Regions from separate parts of the Chitinophaga pollutisoli genome, predicted to be linked through region 1. Evidence: riboswitches for the same ligand, from Rfam matches in the RefSeq annotation. Region 1 holds a riboswitch; each other region holds the start of a gene.
The links. A riboswitch is a leader RNA that binds a small molecule or an ion and turns the genes downstream of it on or off. The one in region 1 is predicted to bind cobalamin.
Positions count from the first base shown of each region.

Region 2: another riboswitch for cobalamin. It lies ahead of WJU16_RS11140 (TonB-dependent receptor domain-containing protein); the one in region 1 lies ahead of metE (5-methyltetrahydropteroyltriglutamate--homocysteine S-methyltransferase).
Region 3: another riboswitch for cobalamin. It lies ahead of WJU16_RS07105 (ribonucleoside-diphosphate reductase small subunit); the one in region 1 lies ahead of metE (5-methyltetrahydropteroyltriglutamate--homocysteine S-methyltransferase).
Region 4: another riboswitch for cobalamin. It lies ahead of WJU16_RS25845 (DUF5074 domain-containing protein); the one in region 1 lies ahead of metE (5-methyltetrahydropteroyltriglutamate--homocysteine S-methyltransferase).

Region 1 covers NZ_CP149822.1:3,647,952-3,650,153, reverse strand. The annotation lists gene metE (5-methyltetrahydropteroyltriglutamate--homocysteine S-methyltransferase) at 1-1,415, opposite strand, end outside; cobalamin riboswitch at 1,559-1,755, opposite strand; gene WJU16_RS15255 (response regulator) at 2,058-2,202, shown strand, end outside.
Region 2 covers NZ_CP149822.1:2,727,532-2,729,733, reverse strand. The annotation lists gene WJU16_RS11140 (TonB-dependent receptor domain-containing protein) at 1-1,304, opposite strand, end outside; cobalamin riboswitch at 1,408-1,614, opposite strand; gene WJU16_RS11135 (amino acid permease) at 1,662-2,202, shown strand, end outside.
Region 3 covers NZ_CP149822.1:1,745,793-1,747,994, forward strand. The annotation lists gene WJU16_RS07100 (RNA polymerase sigma-70 factor) at 1-548, opposite strand, end outside; cobalamin riboswitch at 991-1,194, shown strand; gene WJU16_RS07105 (ribonucleoside-diphosphate reductase small subunit) at 1,328-2,202, shown strand, end outside.
Region 4 covers NZ_CP149822.1:6,050,470-6,052,671, forward strand. The annotation lists gene WJU16_RS25845 (DUF5074 domain-containing protein) at 1-1,130, opposite strand, end outside; cobalamin riboswitch at 1,299-1,500, opposite strand; gene WJU16_RS25850 (lysophospholipase) at 1,581-2,202, shown strand, end outside.

The DNA of each region.
Region 1 (2,202 bases):
GCTGATTCCAGCGCGGCGTCATATTGTTCCGCCGTGAGATTGCCTTTTTTGAAAGCCGCGCGCAGCGATCGGATGTCCGTGGTCTGTGGGAATGATCCGATGGTTGTGGTCGGATACATGGGTAACCGGAAGCGCTGCTGCTGGAGGGATTGCCGCTGCGGGAATGCCGAAGTCCGCTGCGCGTCGCGTTCGGTGATGGCGGCGGTGCGCGCTTTCACGGAGGGTTTGTGAATGCGGGAAGATGCGGCCCTCGCGGCGATGGCGGCATTGTTCTTCTCCCATAAGCCGGTATCACCGTGGAATACCTGTTCAAGCTCCGCCACTTCCTGCAGCTTCTGTCTGGCGAACGCCATCCAGGAACGCAGCTCCTCATCCAACGCGGTTTCCAGTTCGAGATCGGTGGGCGTGTGCAGCAGGGAGCACGACGGCGCGATCATCACGCGGTCTTCCCCCAACGTATCCACCGCCTGGCGGATCAACCCAAGCGAGCGTCCGTAATCATTCTTCCAGATGTTGCGCCCGTCAACAACGCCGAGCGACAACGACAGCTTCTCCGGCAACATCGGCAACAAATCACCAAGCTGGCCCGGATCGCGGACGAGGTCCACATGCAGGCAACACACGCCCAGCGATGTGGCCAGGGACATGTTATCGCGCAGCCCTTCGAAGTAAGTGGTTACCATCGTGCGGAGGCCTTTGCAATGCTTCGCGATTTCCGTGTAGGCGTATCGGTAGGCATCTGCGGCGCCGGCGGGGAGGTCAGTGGCGAGGAAGGGCTCATCGAGCTGCACCCATTTTGCGCCCATGTTGTGCAGGCGTTGCAGGGCTTCAATGTAAACGGGGAGCAGCCGGGGCAGCAGTTCGAGCCGATGGAACCCGGGGTCTTTTTCCTTGCCCAGCAGCAGGTACGACACGGGGCCCACCAACACCGGCTTGGGCGTGGCATTGAGCATATGCCTGGCGGCATCGAACGCATTGAACACTTTGTTGGAAAATAACCTGAACTGTTGGTTGGCGCGGAATTCGGGCACGATGTAATGGTAATTCGTGTCGAACCACTTGGTCATTTCCATTGCGGTGAGGTCCAGGCCGTGTTCCTGGTAACCGCGGGCCATGGCAAAGGCGAGGTCGGCTTCAGTGTTCTGCGGCAGGTCGGTTACCACCGGGGCATAACGGTCGGGGATGGCGCCAACGAGGAGCGTAGTGTCGAGAACGTGGTCGTAGAAACTGAAATCATTGCAGGGGATGAGGTCCATCCCCGCGGCTTCCTGCAGGCGCCATTGTTCTTCCTGCAGGCGTTGTGCGGTCACAAATAATTCCTGGCGGCCGATGCGGCGCTGCCAGTAATCTTCGCAAGCTTTCTTCAGCTGGCGGCGGGCTCCCATGCGCGGGTAGCCGAGGGTGTGTTTAAGCATACGCATAAAACTTTTAAAACATTAAGAGACTTAATGCTCCTTACGGTTTTCGTATGCTTTCAGGAATTGGAAAAGGCACGGAACGGCATAACGGGGCATAGCTTGCCCACAATGCGTCCTGACCATTGCTTCAAATCGCGAAAGCATGATCTTACATAGCGGGCAAGTATCCTGGCTTGTAACATTACCGCCGTTCTTCTCATCCTGTTCAGGTCAGGACAATGAACTTGGTGGGCGGTAACTTTGACAGTCACTTACAGTTGCGCGACAGCCCGTGATTTGCACACGGTTCCTTTTTAAAAGCGGCGTTGGCCGCTTACCGCACTATGGAAAGAATGAATCGGGTAAAGAACTCGGGTCAAAGATAGGAATGCCTGACATCAAATCCTATTATCATCATGTTTGTTAACGCTCATTAACCAATGGCTGTTTTGGCACAGTATATGCAAAGTGAGGGTCGTAACGGCTTATACCTAGTAGATTGAACATTATCGTAAAGCCATATAAAAGATCAGACGTATACCTGTATAGTCGCCTCAGTTTTTATTGAACTTCCACTTTAGCAGCATAGATCAAAAAAGTCAACGCGTTTCGCGGCAGGCCGTCGTATGCCTGTGCTGCAGTGGGTAATAGTGATCGTATATGAAAAGGATATTGGTTATTGAAGATGATTTATTAATGATTCATGTCGTAGAGTTAATTATTCAGAAAGAAGGGCACCATGCAGATCTCGCCTATAACGGAAAAGAAGCGGCCATGCTATTGAGGACGTATGATTACGACCTGG
Region 2 (2,202 bases), 920 kb from region 1:
TTGCCGTACTGGCTGTACAGCGAAGTCAGCGTCGGCGCCTTGAAGCCGGAAGCCACCGTGGCAAAAACCTTCAGCTTATCGGAAAAAACATAGGAAGGGTTGATGGTGTAGGTGAACTTGTTGCCGTACTTGTTATGGATGGTGTAACGCCCGCCCAGCTCCAGGTTGAAGCCGTGGAAGTTCTTCAGGAACAGCGAAACGTAAGGGCTCACGGTGTTCTGGCTGTGTTTGTCCCAGGAATTGTCTTCGTCGGGTTCGGCGTTGATCATTTCCGCCTGGCGGTATTCCACGCCGGCGAGCGCCTGGAGCCAGTTGGTGATGTCGTAGTGGCTGTACACTTCTCCGAAATAGGAGCGGCCGTCGAGGTGGGTGGTGTCCCAGCCGGTTTCGTCGAAGCGGTTCACGCGCTGATAGGCGAAGTTACCGTGGATATTACCTTTGTTGCCGAGTGCGTATTGAGTGCGCACGCCGGAATGCAGGAAGTCGGATTCGTTTTTGTTGATGCGGGAATCGGCGAAGGATCCTGCATCGAAGCGGCTTTTATAGTCGCTGTAGAATAGGAACGGCTGGATACGGAAATTTTCCGTGGCCTGGATGCCCACGGTGGCGTTGAGGCCATTCTGGCGGTAGCCGTCGCGGTCGAAAACGTCTTTCACCGTATCGGGCCGCGCGGCTTCGGAGATACCGTCGGTGGTGAAATGGGTGAAGGCGATATTGTAATCGATATTGTCCTGTTTGCCGCGGAGGCCCAGGGAGCCTTTCATGGTGCGGTTGGAGCCGAACATGAGGTCGCCGAAAACGTTGACGGGTTTGTTGCCGCCTTTCTTCATGATGATGTTGATCACGCCGGCGATGGCGTCCGCGCCGTAGAGCGTGGTTTGGGTGCCGCGTAGGATCTCGATCCTTTCCACCTGGTCGATGGGCAGGAAGCGGAGGTCGATGGCGTTTCCGGTGAGGCCGGTGGCGTCGGCAACGGGGATGCCATCCATGAGGATGGTGGTGTACTGGGAGGTGGCGCCGCGGAAGTAGACTTCGCGGTTTTTGCCGGGATTGGAATAGACGCCGCCGATCACGATGCCGGTGGATTCGTTGAGCACGTCGGCCACGGAGCGGCCGAGGTTCTGCTCGATCTGGCGGTTGCCGATGATGGTAAGGACTTTCCCGGTTTCGCTGAGTTTCTTGGCGAATTTGGTGGCGGTAACGGTGTAAGTGCTGAGCTCGGAGACGCGGGTGGAATCCTGCGCCGATGCGATCTGGCTGGCGGCGAGGAAGCCGGCGGTCAGGATCAGGTGTGTTTTTTTCATGTAGGCCATAGATTGTAAATAATCAGTGGCGCCTGGGGAAATTGAAAAGTACGTATGTTGGCTATGCCGCATATGTCCTCCGCTTTTCACCCGAAAGCGCGGATAAATCAAAAAGGTATGCGGCAGGTCTTCTGGCTTCGTCCGCTTTCCAGGAGGCCTTCCCGTTCCGTTGTACCGGAATAGTGGCTGGGGATCCTGAAAATCTTGTATGCGGGCTTACAGCTACGGGGATAGCTCCGGATTTGCACCGGATTCCCTATTAATGCCAGCCCCGGGTAGGGGCAAGGCAACCGTTTACCGGCCGCAAACCTACGGATATTTTGGTAAATAAGGCGTTAATCGGTTATCTTGTACAACATGAGCATCAAACCGAAACTCGGGCCTTTCGACCTCACCATGATCGTGGTGGGGCTGGTGATCGGGATGGGAATCTTCCGGACGCCGGTGAGCGTAGCCCGGGAAACCGGTACGCCGGCGCTGTTCTATATGGTATGGGTGCTGGGAGGGCTCGTCACCTTGTGTGGGGCGCTGACCTACGCCGAGATCGGCTCGCGCTTTCCCGTCGCGGGCGGGTTTTACAAAGTGCTGTCGCACGGCTTCCACCCCGCTTATTCCTTCATGATCAACTGGACCCTCGTCATCTCCAACGCCGCTTCCATAGCGGCGGTTTGCATTGTGGGAGCGGAGTACATCGGCCCGGTGATCCTCCCAGGCTCCATGCAGCACGAGGGCGGGCGAAAGGCGATCGCCATTTCGGCGGTGCTTGTGCTCTATATCGTAAATATGCTCGGCATCCGGATGAGCGCCAGCTGGCAAAACGTGCTCACCGTATTCAAAATCACCCTGGTGCTCCTCCTCTGCCTGGCCGCCTTCAGCAGCCATGTAGCGCCCGCCGCTG
Region 3 (2,202 bases), 1.9 Mb from region 1:
AGTGGTAAGCGGAATGGTTTACGCAGGTCGATGGCCGACCCCAGTTTCTTCAGCGCGATGGTGATCTGGGCGTTCACCGTATTGATGGATATATCGAGTACTTCCGCCACTTCGCGGTACGAAAGGCCGTCTTCCTTCACCAGTTTGAAAATAAGCCGGCAGCGCAGCGGCAGTTCATTGACCGCCTGCTCGATCTGGCGCAGGTTTTCGCGGCTGATGAGGGATTCTTCGGGAGATACGACGCAGGGCATGAGCGTGGCGTGCTGGTCTTCCAGCTCTTCGTAAGGAATAACGGAACGGGAGGTGTGGTTCAGGGCGGTATTGCGGACTGCGGTGTAAAGGTATGTTTGGAAGTAATGGATGTCCAGGAGGCGGGCGCGTTGTTGCCAGAGTTTGACGAACACATCGGCCACTACTTCTTCGGCTTCTTCGCGGGAGCGCACGAGGGCGGTGGCGAAATAAATGAGGCGGTCGCTGTAATAGGAAAAGAGCTGGCCGAAAGCCAACTGGTCACTGTTCTTCGCGATTCTTTCCAACAACTGCTCCATCCGCGGAATTTAATAACGTAGATATGCAAGTTACGGGACGAAGCGACGCATTCCTGATATGATCTTCACATTGAAATCCTGTTTTTTCACCATATTGCTGTCCGTTCTTTATGCAAGCGATTGCAAATGAGGACTCCTGTCGTTATACTTCCGGTTGCGGTCATACGAAGCCTTTTGGGATTCAAAAAGAATACTTATTTCTGACTATGTACAAAATATTGGTTTCCAATCTCCGGAACGACAAACATTTATCCTGCGTTAATATGTGCCAGCAAATCAACACATTGTGCTTAATCTTTATACCAAAAACCTGCTTTTAGATGTGTAAAAGCCGCTGAATGGCTACCCTGCGCGATTTCCAAAGTTGTTCAGTTCTTTATCCACATATGGGGGTAACTTATGAGTTTGTTCAGGGGGTTTGATCATTACATTTGCACACAGTTCTTGACAACGTTGTGCTGGCTTCCGAACGTTTCCGACGAAAGGAATTAAAAGGGAACTGTGTGAGAATCACGGGCAGACGCGCTACTGTAACCCCCTGTAATGCCGGTTTCTTCAAACTGCCACTGCTTCGCCTCAAAACGGAGCGGGAAGGCCCGCCCGGCAAGGGATAGCCAGGAGACCTGCCAGCACATCGGACAACGTCATAACCTTCGCGATTCAAGGTATTGGCTGATGGCCCCTGCTACCTTCCTTACGAGGATAACGGACCTCCGTCACCCTTCGAATCACGTTCAATATTGGCAACTATAACTGGTTAACCATATAAAAAAAATTGTATGAATAACGAGAACGAGATACTACTGAAGGAAAACAAAGACAGGTTCGTACTCCTGCCTATCAACTACCCCGCCATCTGGGAACAGTACAAACGCCACGAAGCCAGCTTCTGGACCGCCGAGGAAATCGACCTGTCGGGCGACCTGGCCGACTGGGCCAAACTGAACGACGGCGAACGCCACTTCATCACCCACGTACTGGCATTCTTCGCCGCGTCCGACGGGATCGTGAACGAGAACCTGGCCGTTAACTTCATGAGCGAAGTGCAGATCCCCGAAGCCCGCTGCTTCTATGGTTTCCAGATCATGATGGAAAACATCCACTCCGAAACCTATGCCCTGCTCATCGATACATATGTGAAAGACCCCGTTGAAAAGGATCGTCTTTTCCACGCCATAGAAACCGTGCCGGCCGTGAAGAAAAAAGCCGAATGGGCCCTCCGCTGGATCGAGAACGGCACCTTCGCGGAACGCCTCGTGGCATTCGCCGCCGTGGAAGGCATCTTCTTCTCCGGCTCCTTCTGCTCCATCTTCTGGTTGAAAAAACGCGGCCTCATGCCCGGGCTCACCTTCTCCAACGAGCTGATCTCCCGCGACGAAGGCCTCCACTGCGAATTCGCCTGCCTGCTGTATTCCATGCTCGAAGGCAAAATGAGCGAAAAACAGGTACACGAAATCATCTCCGACGCCGTTTCCATCGAGAAAGAATTCATCACCGAAGCCCTCCCCGCAGCGCTCATCGGAATGAACGCCGATCTCATGAAACAATATATCGAATTCGTAGCCGACAGATGGCTCGTGGCACTCGGTTGCAGCAAAATCTACAACAGCGCCAACCCCTTCGATTTCATGGAAATGATCTCGCTCCAGGGCAA
Region 4 (2,202 bases), 2.4 Mb from region 1:
TGGTCGTCGGGCAGGGTGATGAAAGGCTCGTTGATGGATGCGGCGTTACCCGCTACGTACCGGTACAATTTTGTGCCATAGCTCCAGCCGGAGCCGGGCTGGATGATGAAGATGTGGTCGTTGAGGGTGGAGGCCGTCATCTGCACGCTTCTCCAGGCGCCGAAGGGCGACACGGCGCGGAAGGGCATTTTCAGGGAGTCTTTCGCCAGTGTGGTGGGGTGTACGGACATGAGGAGTGAGTCCTTCGCGCCATAGATCCGGCCATTTTTTCCGGTGACGAATCCGATGGTGGCTTTGAAAGGCTTTTCAATAACGGCGTAGGTGGTGGCGTTGAGGACCACCATGCCGTCGGTGCTGTTATGCGCAAACACGTAGTTGCCGGACTTTACCATGTTGCCGGTAGCGCCGAATACGCCGGCGATTTTAGCGCCGATGGCGAGGGTGCTGAGGTTGATGGGATAAATGCCGTCGCCGGCCCCGATGAGGCCACGCGTAGCGTCGAGCCCGAGGAAGCTCATGCCTTTGCCGCCTGCCACGTTATTGACGCGGCCGGTTTCCACGAGGGTGTAGGCGTCGGTTACCACGAGGGGGCCACCGGCTTTCACGACCATGTATAATTTGCCGTTATGGATGGTGCCGTATTGGAGGTTGTTCATCACGCCGCCGAGAGTTTTGGCGGGGTTGACGAGTTTGTATTGCCAGGGGCGAACGGTGTCTTCTCCATAGGTGTGGAAGAACACGCTGCCGGTTTCGGTGCCGAACCAGCCTTCGTTCAGGATGTAGAATCCGTTGCCGTATTGGCCAAGCACGGTTACGCGGTAGTTGGCGGAATCCGCGCCGTGGGTAGTGCTGGCAACGAAAGTGATTTTGTAATCGCCGGTGGCGGCGGGTTTGAAAGTGTAGGTTGCATTCGTGCCGACGGGTTCGTTGTTGACGGTCCAGCGGAAGGTGATGCCGGCGTCTTGCGTGAACTCCGGTTTCAGTTCCACGGACTGCCCAACAGCGATGGTTTGTTCCGGTTGGGCGACGTGGATTTTCGGGCCGGAGGGCCTTGCATCGTCGTTTTTGTTACAGGCGGCTGCCATAGCCATAGCGGCCAGTGCGAGCACAATGCGTACATGTTGTTTCATATAGAGGTTTGTTTTTTCCGAAACAACCATCCGGGAAAAGCGTGCTATGCAGGCAAATACGTTTGCCTGTTCATGCGCACGACGATCCCTACGCGCACAAAGGGTTCTTAAAATGAGAATATAATGCCATGAAAGGCTTTACATCCCTGGCTTTTCACCCGAAAGCGTTGAATGGTAAAAACATGAGGCAGGTCTTCTGGCTCTCCTGCTTTACCGGCTTGCCTTCCCTTCTTTTGGAAAGTGGCATGCAGTGATGCCGGTAAAAACGAATGCAGGATTACAGCTACGGGGATAGCTCCGGTTTTGCACCGGATTCCCTTTTAATGCGCGCCCCGGAAAGGGGTCTGCAACCAAATGCGATGCAAACCTACGGTTATGGTTGGAATTAAACAAATGATTCCCGTCAATGATTCCTCCAACAAATTTGAATATTGGGGGTTATATTGAAACATGAAACATGATTTCACCTGGTCGTACAAGGGCCGCAACTTCCACGGCGTTACCTGGCAGCCGGAACATTATCAACGGGTGATGGTGGTGATCCATGGCATCGGCGAGCATGTGGAACGGTATGCGCCGCTGGCGGAATTTTTCAATAAAGAAGGATACCTCGTAACCGGGATCGATCATTTCGGCCACGGTAAAAGCGATGGCAAGCGCGGCGACGCGCTCCCGCTGGAAGCCATCTTCGATTACCTCGAAGCATTCCTGCAGGCAACATGGGACCGCCATCCCGCGCCGATGATTTTATACGGGCATTCCATGGGCGGCGGATTGCTTACGGGCTTGCTGCTCCACCGCCAGCCGGATGCGCAGGCGGCCGTGATCTCCGCGCCGGCATTGCTATTGCCGCAAAATCCCAACGTGGTGCAGCGGGGGATCCTCCGCGCGGGGGCTTCTCTCCTGCCCCACCTGCGCGTCAAAGCGCCGCTGGATATCCGGAAAATTTCACATGACGAAAAAGAAGTGGAGAAATTCGAACAGGACCCGCTCCGCCATCCCTACGCGAGCTTGCGGCTCATGCACATCCTGGTGAGCAACGGGATCTGGTGCCTCCGGCATGCAAACCGGC